Regions from separate parts of the Chryseobacterium sp. WG23 genome, predicted to be linked through region 1. Evidence: riboswitches for the same ligand, from Rfam matches in the RefSeq annotation. Region 1 holds a riboswitch; the other holds the start of a gene.
The links. Region 1 has a riboswitch for S-adenosylmethionine ahead of MP477_RS15970 (TonB-dependent receptor). Riboswitches for the same ligand answer to the same signal wherever they lie in the genome.
Positions count from the first base shown of each region.

Region 2: linked by a shared signal. The riboswitch ahead of MP477_RS06275 (TonB-dependent siderophore receptor) and the one ahead of MP477_RS15970 (TonB-dependent receptor) in region 1 are both predicted to bind S-adenosylmethionine.

Region 1 is NZ_JALCZE010000010.1:72,067-79,585, reverse strand. Features, by position in the region: gene MP477_RS15975 (RagB/SusD family nutrient uptake outer membrane protein) at 1-1,062, opposite strand, end outside; gene MP477_RS15970 (TonB-dependent receptor) at 1,080-4,013, opposite strand; SAM riboswitch class I at 4,097-4,194, opposite strand; gene MP477_RS15965 (type II 3-dehydroquinate dehydratase) at 4,434-4,841, shown strand; gene pckA (phosphoenolpyruvate carboxykinase (ATP)) at 4,961-6,577, opposite strand; gene MP477_RS15955 (GYDIA family GHMP kinase) at 6,705-7,519, opposite strand, start outside.
Region 2 is NZ_JALCZE010000003.1:222,211-229,729, reverse strand. Features, by position in the region: gene MP477_RS06295 (prolyl oligopeptidase family protein) at 1-340, opposite strand, end outside; gene MP477_RS06290 (hypothetical protein) at 434-1,111, opposite strand; gene prfA (peptide chain release factor 1) at 1,195-2,280, opposite strand; gene MP477_RS06280 (APC family permease) at 2,397-3,725, opposite strand; gene MP477_RS06275 (TonB-dependent siderophore receptor) at 3,732-6,176, opposite strand; SAM riboswitch class I at 6,271-6,376, opposite strand; gene MP477_RS06270 (T9SS type A sorting domain-containing protein) at 6,549-7,519, opposite strand, start outside.

The DNA.
Region 1 (7,519 bases):
GACGATATCAGCAATAAGTCCTGATTTAAATTTAAACTTAGCATACCTCAGCAACCCTTCTCTTCCTTTAAGGCCATCCCATGAGAAAAGCTGAGATCTGATATCATTAGCATCAAAGAGGTCTTTAAAATAAGGATCAGCCATAAAACTGTAATAATAACTTCCGGAAGAAGATACATCCAGATAATGGAATGCATAACTCGCCCCCGACTGCTCCTGGGTTTGTCCGTGTCCCCAAATCCATTCAGCATTATTGATATCGTTGAAACCATCCTTATATTTCTCCGGAGCCATCAAAGGATACCCTTCTCTTGCAACTTTTGCTGCAGCTGCAGCTTTACTCCATTCTCCTGTATTCAGATAAGTTCTTGCCAAGATCCCGTTTACTACAGAACGATTGATCTTATCTTTATTGTTTCTCGTATAATCTTTCAATAAATCATCAGCATCTGTAAGATCATTTTTCACTAAAGCATAGATCTCTTCCAGGCTTGCTCTTTTCTTCCCTACTGTAGTTATCGTTGAAGGTTCCGTATAGATTGGAGCTGTTAATGCTGTCTTATCTTTCAGGTAACTGAACTGATAAAAACTGGCAAGATTCAGATAACAGAAAGCCCGTAAAGCCTTTGCCTGGCCCTTCACCTGATTCTTTTTTTCCTGACTTCCTTCTGTTCCGTCAATCCTTGCAATCACATTATTCATATTATTAATGGCAGAATAGAGCATCGACCAGATAAATAATGGACGGCTTGCTGTATTATTGACCATTTCTGTAAATGTATAGGTAGAAGAAAAACCATATTTATTAGTCAGTACAGCAACATCACTTCCCATAGCATCACTTGCTCTTAAAACAGTTGAATACCCGATATTGGCATAAGTAGTTCCGTCATCATTGAATCTGGCCCAGGTTCCGTTGATTACTGTTTCTGCACTTTCAGCAGTTTTAAAAACTTCCACATCATTAGCCTGATCGGTAGGAGCTGTTGCCAGGTCACTTTCACAGCTGGTCAATGACCATGCTGTAAGTAAGGCAAAAGATAAATATTTTAATTTTTTCATTGTTTCAATTTTAAAAGTTAAAGAGTTGCCTGAAGACCAAAAGTGATTGTTCTCATGGCAGGATACCTGTAATAAGTAGTACCGTCCAATGCCTGTTCAGGATCCATTCCTTTATGCTTATAGAAGGTCAGAAGATTTTCTGCCTGAACATAGATTCTGAACTTTTTAAGTCCAAGTTTTTCAAAATAATCTGAAGGAAGAGTATATCCCAGACTTACATTTTTAAGTCTTGCATACGTTCCGGAATATAAGAATCTTGAAGAATTGGACGTCCAGTTATTGGTAATTGTACTCAATGCAGGTACATCCGTATTAGGATTTTCAGGCGTCCATCTGTTTAACATTTCTACACTCCACGCACGACCTCCGGCGCTTCCGTTATGCATAATTGAGGTATAATCGGTATCAAGAATTTTACCTCCGATTTTGAAAGTCAGCAATCCCGAGAAGTCGAAATTCTTATAGGTAATACTTGTACTAAGCCCTCCGGTTACTTTTGGCAATGCAGATCCCTGCAATGTTCTTGTTGCTTTTGCATATTCAGAAGTAGTTCCTTCCACTGTGTTTCCATTAGCATCTGTACCAATGGTTTTCCATAATGGTCTTCCGTTACTTGCATCTACCCCTGCCCATTCCGGAATATAGAAATCATATACAGAACCTCCTACCTGTAACAGCTTCGTTCCGGTAAGGATAGAACCTTTAGGTAATTTCGTAATCTTATTATTCAGTGTACTCAGGTTAAGGTCTAAATTCCATTGGAAATCATCCGTCTTGATTGGCGTCGTAAAAAGGGAGAATTCAAAACCTGTATTTTTTATGGTTCCGATATTGGCCGGGAAATCATTAATCCCTAAAGACGGAGCTACCGGCATATTAAATAGAAGATCCTGGCTTTTTCGCTCAAAATATTCGATATTTCCTTTCACTCTGTTATTAAGAATCGCAAACTCTAATCCTACGTTCAGATTAAGATTCGTCTCCCACTTTAAGCCGTTGGTTCTCGCTTTCTCAAGTACGGCACCAGGCTCACCAAGGTTGTTATAAAATTTATAAAGCTCCTGGTAAGCGTAATAAAGAGGTAGTTTATTAGGCTGTAATAATTTATCATTCCCCTGCCCTCCATAACTTGCACGAAGTGTCAGTTGATTAAAGAAATTCAGATTTTTTATAAATCCCTCGTTAGAAATCTTCCATGAACCTCCTACAGACCAGAATTTCCCCCAACGGTTATCCTCAAAGAATCTTGAAGAACCGTCTGCCCTTCCTGAGGCTGACAGGAAATAGGTATTGTTAAAATCATATTCCACTTTTCCAAGATAACTTAGCAGGCTGACCTTATCACTGTTTCCACTGAAACTCCCCAACAAGGCTGCAGCATCCGGCTCATAATAGTATGGAAGTGAAAACTGACTTCGGGTACCGGAGATTGTCTGATAATCATATTTATAAAATTCCTGACCTGCCAACACATTAAAATGATGCTTTCCGAATTTTTTATCAAACGTCAGAATATTACTCGTGGTATAAGATAAAGTTCTGCTGTTTGACTTTGTGACCGATCCTCCAATCTCACTACCCTGCCCAATAAGTGGGTTTGAATAATAATGTCCATTATAATTGACTAAATCTACGGAAAAACTTGTCCTGAACTTCAATTCAGGTAAGAATGTGAAGTCCATAAAACCTTTTCCAGAGAAGTTATCTTCTTTATTTTCGTTTTTATCTAAAGGTAAAGTTGCCGCTAAATTTTGATTCTGAAGAGCGTTGGTAGGCCTGTATTTTCCAAAATCGTAAATTCTGTTTCCTGCACCATCCAATATATATGACCCATCGGGGTTTCTCTCATAATAAGGATAAAACGAAGGAACAGATCTTGCTGCCTGGATAACATTGCTTGTATTGGAATCTGAAGACGTAGGAGCCTGCTGAATGCTGTTGGTATAACTTAAATTCACCCCTACATTCAGCCATTTCTTAACTTCAGAATTGAGTTTTAACCTTGTGCTGTATTTTTTAAATCCGGATTCAATGGCAATCCCTTTATCATCAAGATATCCCAATGAGAAAAAGTAATTGCTTTTTTCACTTCCTCCACTGATATCCAGATCTACCTGATTCCTGGAAGCCACTCTCTGTAAAACATCTCTCCAGTCATCATTCCATAATGGTATTGCTCCGGGTAACAATTTCCCGTCTGTACCTACAGGTTTTGAATAATTAGCTCCATAAGGATTAATACCCAGTTCAGAGATAAGATTATTGGTAGCCATCTGGGCTGCCTGCTGCCCATTTACCTGTGTGGATCTGTATCCGTTTCTCAATGCTTCCCAATACAGCTGGAAATACTGATCTGTATTTACCTGTTCGTAGTCTTTTACCGCTCTGCCGGAAAAACCCTGGCTTATATTAAAGTTGATTCTGGCTTCTCCTTTTTTACCGGACTTGGTCGTAATAATAATAATCCCATTCGCCCCTCTTGATCCATAAAGAGCACTTGCCGTAGCATCTTTCAGCACACTGACTGATTCTATATCATTAGGGCTTATAGAGTTCAGATTTCCGTCAAAAGGAATACCGTCTACCACATATAAAGGATCGCTGGACGCACTGATAGAGCCAATTCCTCTGATCCTGATTGTAGCTGTAGATCCCGGCTGTCCGGAAGAACTTGTTGTTTGTACTCCCGCCACCTGTCCTTCCAATGCTTTGGTAATATTGGTAACAGGTCTGTTGTTAATTTTATCACTGGAAATAGTTGCCACAGAACCGGTATAGCTGGTTCTTTTAGCCTTTCCGTAAGCTACCACCACCACTTCATCAAGTTCCTTCTCATTGAGTGTATCTTTTTTAGATTTGGTATCCTGCCCGTGTATGCTTCCAATTCCTAAAAAGAATACCGCTACAGGGGGAATCCAAATTTTTGAGCTAATCAAATTTTTATTAATCATAATCAATTTTGTTTATCATATATTAAAATTTTGCCCTTTGCAGATAATACAGCAAAGGGCATCGATAAATACGATAAACCTAATGCTTATTTTTCCTTTAAAGGCTGAATGTAACACCTTGCACAAGAGCAGGTTGTTAAGATTTCATTGGGTCAGTTCCCTCCATCTTTCTTTATAAGCCGATCGAAATATGACTGCAAATCTAGAAATATTTAGTCTACAAAACAAGTAGACTTATAATTTTTCATGATAATTTTTCAAAAATTAACTTAATATTTTATTAAAAAGCCGGTAAAATAAGGACTTACAAAAATTGGCACTTTAACAAACATGACAAATATCATTATAGATAATGCAAAGGAGAAAAATGAAAAAAAATAAAATTCTACTCTTTAAAGGAAAAAGTTTTAATTTTATAGAATGAAAGTTTTAATTATAAACGGGCCTAATCTCAATCTTTTAGGCACCAGAGAACCGGAAATCTATGGAACAATCTCCATGGAAACTTATTTGGAAAATTTAAAATCCGAGTTTCATTCTTATGAATTAAAATATTATCAATCCAATATTGAAGGAGAGCTTATCAACAGGCTTCAGGAAGATGATTTTGATGCTGTTGTCATCAATCCAGGTGCTTTCACACACTACTCTTATGCCATAGCAGATTGTTTAAAAAATATTCAGAAACCTAAAGTGGAAGTTCACATCAGCAACATTTATAAAAGAGAGGAATTCCGGCAAAAGTCTGTGACTGCCGCCAATACCGATGCTGTTTTGTCTGGCTTCGGAATGGAGGGATACAGATTGGCATTACTGGGATTAAAATAATTTCTCAGTTTCTCCTCAGATTTAGCAAATTCTGCAAATGATTGCGTTGTAAAATAAACAATAAAAATAGAAAAGCCTCATCAGTGATGAGGCTTTTGTGTATGTTGTAAGCAATCTTATTAGATAGTCTGTCCCTGTAATTGAGGTCCTGAAGCAATTAGTTTTTTACCGGCTTCAGTATCACAGTACTGTTCAAAGTTTTTAATATATCTTGAAGCAAGGTCTTTTGCTTTTTCTTCCCACTCGGAAACATTACCGTAAGTATCTCTAGGATCCAGAATACCTGCAGAAACATTTGGAAGTTCGGTAGGAATTTCAAGATTCATGATGGGAACCTGAGTTTTAGGAGCGTTATCAATAGAACCGTCAATAATAGCATCAATGATTGCTCTTGTATCTTTTAAAGAAATTCTTTTTCCTGTACCGTTCCAACCTGTATTTACTAAATAAGCTTTAGCACCGTGCTCTTTCATTTTGCCGATCAATGTTTTAGAGTACATTGTAGGGTGTAATGTAAGAAATGCTTCACCAAATGCAGGTGAGAAAGATGGCTGAGGTTCTGTAATTCCTCTTTCTGTTCCGGCAAGTTTTGAAGTATAACCGCAAAGGAAATGGTACTGAGCCTGATCTTCATTCAGGATAGAAACCGGAGGAAGTACTCCGAATGCATCTGCTGAAAGATAAACAATCTTTTTAGCGTGCCCTGCCTTAGATGGCAATACAATTTTGTTGATATGATAGATTGGATAAGAAACTCTTGTGTTTTCAGTGATTGATCCGTCTGTATAATCTGCCACTCCATTGTTCACAACAACGTTTTCAAGAAGTGCATCTCTCTTGATTGCTCTGAAGATATCCGGTTCTTTTTCTTTTGATAAATCGATAACCTTAGCGTAGCATCCCCCTTCATAGTTGAATACTCCGTTATTATCCCATCCGTGCTCATCGTCACCGATCAGGTATCTTTTCGGATCTGCTGATAAAGTAGTTTTACCAGTTCCTGAAAGACCAAAGAATAAAGCAACATCACCTTCTTCTCCTACATTTGCAGAACAGTGCATTGAAGCCATACCTTTTAATGGTAGGTAATAGTTCATCATTGCAAACATTCCTTTCTTCATCTCACCTCCGTACCAAGTACCACCAATGATCTGTAGTTTTTCAGTAAGGTTGAACATGATGAAGTTTTCAGAGTTTAATCCCTGAGCTTCCCAATTTGGATTCGTAGTTTTAGAACCATTGATTACAGTGAAATCAGGCTCTCCGAAGTTTTCAAGCTCAAAATGAGAAGGGCGGATGAACATATTGGTCACGAAATGTGCCTGCCATGCCACTTCAACAATAAATCTTACTTTAAGTCTTGTATCAGCATTTGTCCCACAGAAAGCATCTACAACATAGATTTTTTTTGCTTCTGCCAGCTGATCCATCACTAGTTCTTTACAAGACCCGAAAATTTCCGAAGTGGTAGGTAAGTTTACTTTACCATCCCAGAAAATTGTATCTCTTGTAACATCATCCTGAACAATATATCTGTCTTTAGGTGAACGACCTGTGAAAATTCCTGTTTTTACCGATACCGCGCCAGATTCTGTAAGCTCAGCTTTCTCAAATCCTTGATTTTCAGGAGAAACTTCAGCCTGATATAATTCTTCATAAGAAGGATTATATACTACTTCATAGTTTCCTTTAATCCCTAATTTCTCTAAATCCTGGATGATTTTAGTGTTTTTCATTTTACTTATATTTTCTATTTCTTTATTGAGTTCAACAAAAATAATATTAATTATTTGTTAAAGGTGGTTTAAATATACTGATATAAGTCAGAATCGCAAATAAAAAAAGGGGCTTGTAAATTATTGATTATAAATTAATTATATCTTGCCATTCAAAAACACTAGTAAAACCCTTCTCCCAAAAATAGTCTTTATAGCTCCCAAATTTAGCACTCATCACGAAATCTCCACCCCATGCCCCCAAACTTTTGACAAAACAAGGGCAGTCTGAGAATAATCTCTCTTTAACTGTAGGAATTTCAAGAAAATTGGAAATTTTTTGCTCATGAATCGCCATTAGCTCAGAAAAATTTTGCAATTCACTGCATAACAAAATTTTCTTTGTGATATCTGAAAATTCATCAACCAATTCCGGAGATTTCTTTTTTGACTTGTAAAAACTGATTCCTTCCCTGCTATCTTGTTTTTGATTCAGGTGAATAAAAATCAATTCATTTTTAAAAGGAGGACTGAAAGTTACCTTCTCATATTTGATTTCCGGTTTACTTTGAAAAAGAACAGCAGATTTTTCTTTTGCGACTGCAACATCATATCCACTTCCTCCCAAACTGATGGAGTTCAAATAAAAAGGATCAATTCTGGCCCATTCTGCCAGATTATTCATTAAGGTAGAACTGCTTCCAAGTCCAAAATCCGCAGGAAACTGAAGATTTGTTTTTAAATGGTAAGTACAATCGTTTTTGAATTTTATGTCGGAAAGCTGCTGTACATTCTTTAATGTTTTTAGAATAAATTCAGTACTTGCAGGAATATTGGCTTCAAGAATCTGCCAATTCTTATAATCTATAACAGCCTTTAGCCATAATTTGTTCTGATGAAATGCTTCCCAAAGAATCAGGGATTTGTTGTCATTTCTTTCTTCAAAAAAAAACTCTTGTCCAA
Region 2 (7,519 bases), on a different contig from region 1:
GTGCCTGTAAACCATCGTTTTTAGAATAATATGTATAATCTCCTTCTTTGAAAGGGGCTGAAATTTTTTCATAATTCCAGATCTCTCTCAGTTGATCTTTAATTTTATCTCTGAATGGAATTTTTGAAAGATAATTCTGACTGTAAGCTACTTCTTCATCCACCCATTTTTTGGTAGGTGCCGAATCATTTTCCAAATCTCTGAAAGGATCAGCTACAGCACTCCCAAAATAGGTATCAGTCTGGCTTCCCTTTAATGCTTTAGGATAATTCATTTTTTGAGAATAAAAAGATGCTGAAAACAGAACTCCAGCAGTTAATAATAAAGGTTTAAAATTCATAGTGAACGGTTTTCTCAAAAATACGTAAAGTAGGCGAAATAAAAAAAGCCCCGAAAAAACAGGGCCTTTTACTCTTCAATACATTCTTGATCATTATTCTTTTGATCCGAAACTGTCAAAATAGAAATCAGTCAGATTGGTAACAATCTCATCCGGGCTACCGTTCCAGTAATATATTTTATTGTTTTCTTTAAGCTCATATAAACTAAACTCCTGATCAATGCTTACTGTTTTATCTGCATTTTTAAAATCCTGAACAGCCTGAACCAGATATTTTTTCAAATCTTCCGCTTTTACTTTCTGTGGATTTTCTGCAGGCTCCGGTGCTAATTTTGAAGGAACTTTAAAGCTTACATTATAGCTTACCTGAGCAATCTTTTGGTCTTTAATATATTCATTAGCAACCACTTTCACATTTTTAACGGTAAGTTTTCCTTTTCTGAAGTTGTCAAACATCACTCTAAAGTAATCTTCAGCTTCTTTTTTACAGGTTGAGGCTACTGTTTTAGGGAAAGCTGTCAGGAAGTTTTCTGCAGTCGTCTTAATCATTTCTTCAGAGGTTTCTTTAAAGTTAACCTGATAAGCATCCTGCCCTTCTACCGTAGGTCTTAAATAATCATTAAGCTTACCAATTGAAGCATCGTCGTTATTTACAAAAGCGCCAAAAAATAATTCAAAAGCTTCTGCCGGCTTTTTTACTTCTGTCTGAGCTGTAGCGTAGTTACCCAGCATGGTAAGTAACACAAATAAAATAATTTTGTAGTTTTTCATAGTTCGATTTTATGATATGTTGTTGATTTGGAAAAAACAAAGCCTCCAAAAAATCGGAGGCTTTACTTTTATTTTTAAATATTTTAATAATTTTCTTCTTCTCCTTTCATCTTTTCTGCATTTTCCGCCATGATTACAGCATCTATCATTTCTGCAATATCTCCATTCATATAGGCATCAAGATTATACATAGATTTATTGATTCTATGATCCGTTACTCTTCCCTGGGGGTAATTGTATGTTTTGATTTTTGCAGAACGGTCTCCTGTAGAAACCATTGTTTTTCTCTGAGCGGCAATATCTCCCTGAACTTCCTGCAATTTGATATCATATAATTTGGCACGAAGCATTTCCATTGCCAATTCACGGTTAGCGAGCTGAGAACGGGCCTGCTGACAAACCACTACAAGACCTGAAGGCTTGTGTGTAAGCTGAACTTTAGTTTCAACCTTGTTAACGTTCTGACCTCCTGCACCTCCTGAACGTGAAGTCTGCATTTCAATATCAGCCGGGTTAATCTCTACATCCACTTCTTCAGCTTCAGGTAAAACAGCAATGGTAATGGCAGAGGTATGAACTCTTCCCTGAGATTCTGTTTCCGGTACACGCTGTACACGGTGAACTCCTGATTCGAATTTCATAATTCCGTAAACACCTTCACCTTCCACCTTCATGATCAGTTCTTTGTAGCCTTTTGCAGCTTCATTAGAATCTGTCACTTCATGTCTCCAACCTTTTGTTTTAAAGTACATGGAGTACATTCTGTAGATATCTTCCACAAAAATAGCTGCTTCATCACCTCCGGTTCCGGCACGTAATTCTACAATAATGTTTTTGTCATCTGCAGGATCCTTAGGAATAAGCAATACTTTCAGCTCTTCCTCCAAACCGGGAATCTTAGCCTGGGCTTCTAATTTTTCTTCTTTTGCAAGATCTACCAAATCTCTATCCGAACCATCAGCAATGATCTCATCAGATTCTTCAATAGCATCCAAGGCTCCTTTGTACTGATCATAAACCTTTACAATTTTACCCAAATCACTATATTCTTTGTTCAAAGAAGAATATCTTTTTTGGTCTGAAATGACATCAGGCTGTATAATAAGGTCTGCAACCTCATTATATCTCTGTTTTATAGCTTCTAATTTTGGAATTAATGATTTAGACATTATAGAATTTTTGTGGGTGCAAAGATAAGGATTATTAATTCAAAATTAAAATTACAAATCAGCATAAATTTTTGAACAATAGAGTACAATATCAGAAGGTCAATTTACAAATTCACTTATTCACTTTTGGAATCATCAGTTTCCGGCTTACTCCTTTTAGAAAGTTTTCTATCGATTAAGTACAATGTAATTCCTACTGCTACAATTCCCAACCCAATACAACTTTCCTTAGGATTGTGAATCAAAGTAAAATAAAGGATATAAATACTGAACAGTAAAAAAACAGTGGGGAAAATATAAAAAGCATTGGATTTAAATATTTTCCGGTCTTCTTTTTTAAGAAAATATACTGTAGAAATAGCCAGACTGGCAAATAACTGAAGAATGAATGCTGTATAAACGAAAATCTCTTTAAAACTTCCTGTTAAAATAATTACCGAAGCAATAACAGCATGAGCAAAAACAGCTCTTACCGGGATTCCTTTTTTATTGCCTGCTGAAAGAGGTTCCCACAGATAAGTATCCTTCGCAAAAGCCTGAGTAAGCCTCGAACCTACCCATAAATAGCCACTAATGGTTGCAATCAGTTGTAAGGCAATAAAGATATTCACTATTTTTCCAAAGGCAGAGCCCAGCATATTAACCGCAGCTTCACCCATTACATCCTCTTTTCCTGCCAATTGATCCACTGAAGCGTGCTTCAGCATAATGTAATTGACTAAAATATAGCTTACTGTCACAAAAACAGTTCCTATAATCAGAGATTTGGGAAGGTTTTTCTGTACATCCTTGATCTCTCCGGCAATATAAGATGCTGAATTCCAACCGGTATATGAATAGGTAACAAAAACCAGAGAAGTAGCAAAAGCAGGAAGCATGATTTCATTCTGCCAGCTGTCACTGAAGTTAAGACCGTTTCCCATTTGGGCAGATTCTGAAAGTCCTACACCCAAAATAACCAAAACGATAATAAAAGTGATTTTGATTAACGTGAAAAAATTATGAAATCTACTTGAAGCTTTTAAACTAAAGGATAAGGCAGCCGCTACGATAAAAATCACTGCGATGGCAAAACCATTTCCAAACGTGTATTGAAATACTGAGAGATATTTTGACATGGCTAACGCCGCTAAAGCCACCGGGGAAGAGAAACCAATAATCAAAGATATCCAGCTGATAAGGTATCCGAATAACGGATGATAGGTTTCTTTGAGATAGATGAAATCACCCCCATTTCCTTTAAAATGAGATCCTAATTCGGCATAGCAAAAAGCCCCGAATAATGCCAGAATTCCACCAATACTCCATAGCAGAAAGATGCTGTAGGTATTTGTAATATCAGACAACTGAAATCCCAGTGTTGTAAAAATTCCGGTTCCTATCATATTGGAAACCACAATAGCTGCAGCTGTTTTCCAGCCGATCTGATGTGAAGGAGTATTCATTGATGATTAAAAATTAAAATTAAGCCTTCCGAAGAAATAGCTACCCAAAGTTCCCATTTGTACAGGAGCATATTTAAATACTCCATAATATGAATTTTCATAAATCTGACGATCAGGGAATACATCAAAGACATTATTAGCACCTACGGTAAAGTTGATATTTTTTGTAATATCATATCCTACACTGACATCTGTAATCACCTTCGGCGAAAATTCCTGAACGCTTCCAAAAGGATATCCGTCCCTTATTACTTTACCAAAATAGGTATTTCTTACGAGAAAATTAAACTTTCCAATTCCATAATTCAATCCTAATGAGGCTTTTGTTTTGGGTGATAAAGTTTCAATAATATTGATCTGGTCGGGTCCAAAAAATTCATTCTGAGGAGTTCCCAGGTTTTCAGGAAAATGAAAATCTGTAATTTTTGTTTCTGTATAATTTCCGGCAAGGTTTATATTAAGGTTTCCGCCTTCCAACTTCCAGTCATAGGAAATAACCAGATCCACTCCTTTGGTTTCGGTATCAATAGCATTAGCAAAAAACCTTCCGCTTTCGACCTCTTTTCCCACGCCTACTACATCAGGGTCTGATAACCTGGAATCTGTAATATTACTTGTAATGACAATCCTGTCTTTCACTTTAATGAAGTATCCGTCTAAAGTAATGAATAGGCCTTTCACCGGCTTTAAAGTAAATCCAACGCTTCCGTTGACAGAGGTTTCCTGTTTTAGCTTATCAAATCCAAGCACCTGTGCAGCTTTACTGTCATTATTAAAAATCCCTTTGGTTACAATCGTAGATCCTGAAGTTGAAATATCTGCATAAGAATTATTGAAATACTGCTGCTGTAGGGAAGGAGCTCTGAAACCTGTTCCTACTGCTGCTCTTACAGCATAATTTTTTATAAACTCATACCGTACGGCTAGTTTTCCATTCAGGGTATTTCCAAAATCAGAATAGTTTTCAAACCTTGCTGCTGCATCAATATTCAGCTTTTTATCCAAATCATAAGATATATCAGCATATACCGCTGTAGAATGCCTGTCTTTTTTTAAAGTATTATCCGGTGAAAAGCCAATGAATGATTGCGATCCTCCTGCTCCGATCACTGTTGATCCCGTACCAGCTACATTTCCGTTAACATCATACTGAGTATAAGATGCAGGATCTCCGGATTTGATCTGATATTGTTCAAATCTGAATTCACCTCCAAATGCAATATTAATCCGGTTTATATTTCTAGAAACATCAAGATTAAGGGTATTTTGCAGAAAACTGTGTGCTCCGGCATAAAATCGGGTCGGCGATTTTGCTCCTAAAGAAGCATTATTCGTATTGCTTACATTATAATTGAACGTATTGTTTCCAAATGTATTGCTTACATCAAAAAGCCAGTTGTTTACATTATATTTTGCTCCGACGGCATAAGAGATATCATATACCTGAGATCCCAGCTCCGCCTGAAATCCATTGGGATAAATGGATGAAACAACATTAAACGTTTCACTGGGAAGCCTTCTGAAACCATATCCTTTTCCTTCTTTAATACTGAAGCCTCCAAAGGAATAAAGTTTAAAATTGTTATTAAAAGAATATTCTGAATTAAAAAACAGCTGCGCCTGCTTGATCTGTGCGTCTCCAATCTGAAAGTTGAAGTAATCACGGGTTAAACCCCTTTTTTTAATTTCCTCATCATCTGCAGCTCTTGCGGCCTCAGGATCATCAGCGAAAGGATACGCAAAATTATTTCCGAAAATATCTAAATCATGATTTTGAGTCCTTGTTGTTTTTCCTCTGTGGCTTAGCTGTAACGAAAGATTGACGTAACCTTCTTTTTTTCCTAATGATGCCCCGTAATTAACTCCTGCCTGGTAGGTGTCCCCATCATTCCTTCCGCTTAATCCGTAGGTAATACTTGCTGATGCGCCTGCATTCTTTTTGAGAATAATATTGATTACTCCCGCAATGGCATCAGAGCCATACTGTGCCGCTGCTCCATCTCTTAATACTTCAATTTTTTCAATAGCAATAACAGGAATTGTACTCAAATCTGTTCCCACAGAACCATTTCCAACTGTATTCTGATAGTTGACCAAAGAAGTGGTATGTCTTCTTTTCCCATTAACCAATACTAAGACCTGATCCGGGCCCATTCCTCTCAATGTCACTGGATCAATATGCTCGGTTCCGTCAGAAGCAGACTGTCTTACAGAATTAAATGAGGGAATGACATAGTTCAATAAATCCTGAACCGTTATTTGTGGGGATGCTTTCTGTATTTTATCGATATTAATAACATCTACAGGAACCGGCGTCTCTAGTTTTGTCCTTTTAACATTTCGGTTGCCTACGATGATAATATCTTCAATTTGTTTTCCTTTTTCTTCCTGTTCCTGGGCAGCGATCCCAATGGCACCAAGCAATAATACAGCTATGCTTACTTTTTTCATCTTTTGTTCCTGCAAAAATTATTATACATTCCGAGAATCAATCCTCAGACACACAAGACTTCAAGAAATGGAATTCATATAAGAATATTGACTTCAATTATCTCCCCCATCGGGTTGGAATTAGCACCTTTACACTGTTGGAATTGTGTAGGTTGCTAAGGTTTCTTTGGGCCAAATCCCTCCACCTTTCTTGATAAATCTACTGCAAAAGTAGACTATTTTTTTCAATATGCAAAAGCCGTTTTTACGATTTACAAACGCAGCATAAAAAAGGCTTATGAAAAATTTCATAAGCCTCCCTAATAAAAGTAATTGTAATTGAAGTGAACTATTTTATGTAAAGGGAATACAGTGATTCTACAAGAAGACTGCTTATCCTTTAATAATCTTTTTAGAAACCGTCTGTCCGTTTTTTAATTTTATTTCTACAATGTATAAACCGTCCGGAAGTCCTGTCATATTCATCTGATCATTTAAAAACCCGGCGTCCATCTTTTGTCCTACCGTATTTGTTATGTTTATACTTTCAATCGTGGAATCTGCTTTAATGGTCAGAATTCCTTTTGTTGGATTGGGATAAACCCCTATGTTGTTATGATTGAGTCTTACCTCCGAAGTAGCAAGTTCCGAGGTAGGTTTAATACATCTTACCGATGCCCCCTGCCCTCTGGGTGCCCCTGCTGAAGCATTCGCACTTATGGTCCCTACGTACAGATATTTCCCTCCAAGTCCGGATATATCCGAACTCCAGAAATATCCTCTCTTTCCTACAAAAGTAAAACTAGCGTCTGAAGAACTGCGATATCCTCCTGCAGGCAATTTCAGATGACTGTTGTAAGCACTTGCGGGAGCCGTAACACCTTCAAGGTTAACAATACTCCCCCAGTCTGCCTGTGTTGGCATTCTCCAATCAGCACCTATTGCCTTGCATGGGTCTACACCCACTGTTTTTCCTAGCCCATCTATGTTCTTTGCAGTCCATTCATCAGTAGGCTCAAGAGTGGACCACCACGCGGGTGTTCCTATGATATACGAGCTCACTCCTGCTAAACCATCCGGTCTGTTAGGGGTTGGAGCAGAAATGGTGGCAGAATTTCTTTCCTGATGTCCGTCATCCCATCTTCCCCATTGAAAAAGATCACCATATGAAGCTTCATCATCCAGAGAAGAGGCTACCTTAGAGCTTCCCAGATTCTGCTGCAGCCATATTTTTCCATCATTTCCTCTTACCGTAGTATAAGAAACTGTTTGGCCACGGTATGTAAATTTCACACATCCTACATCTCCAGGATTATTTCCAGGATCTGTATTTGTACAGTTTTGTGGATTTCCCTGTGCATATA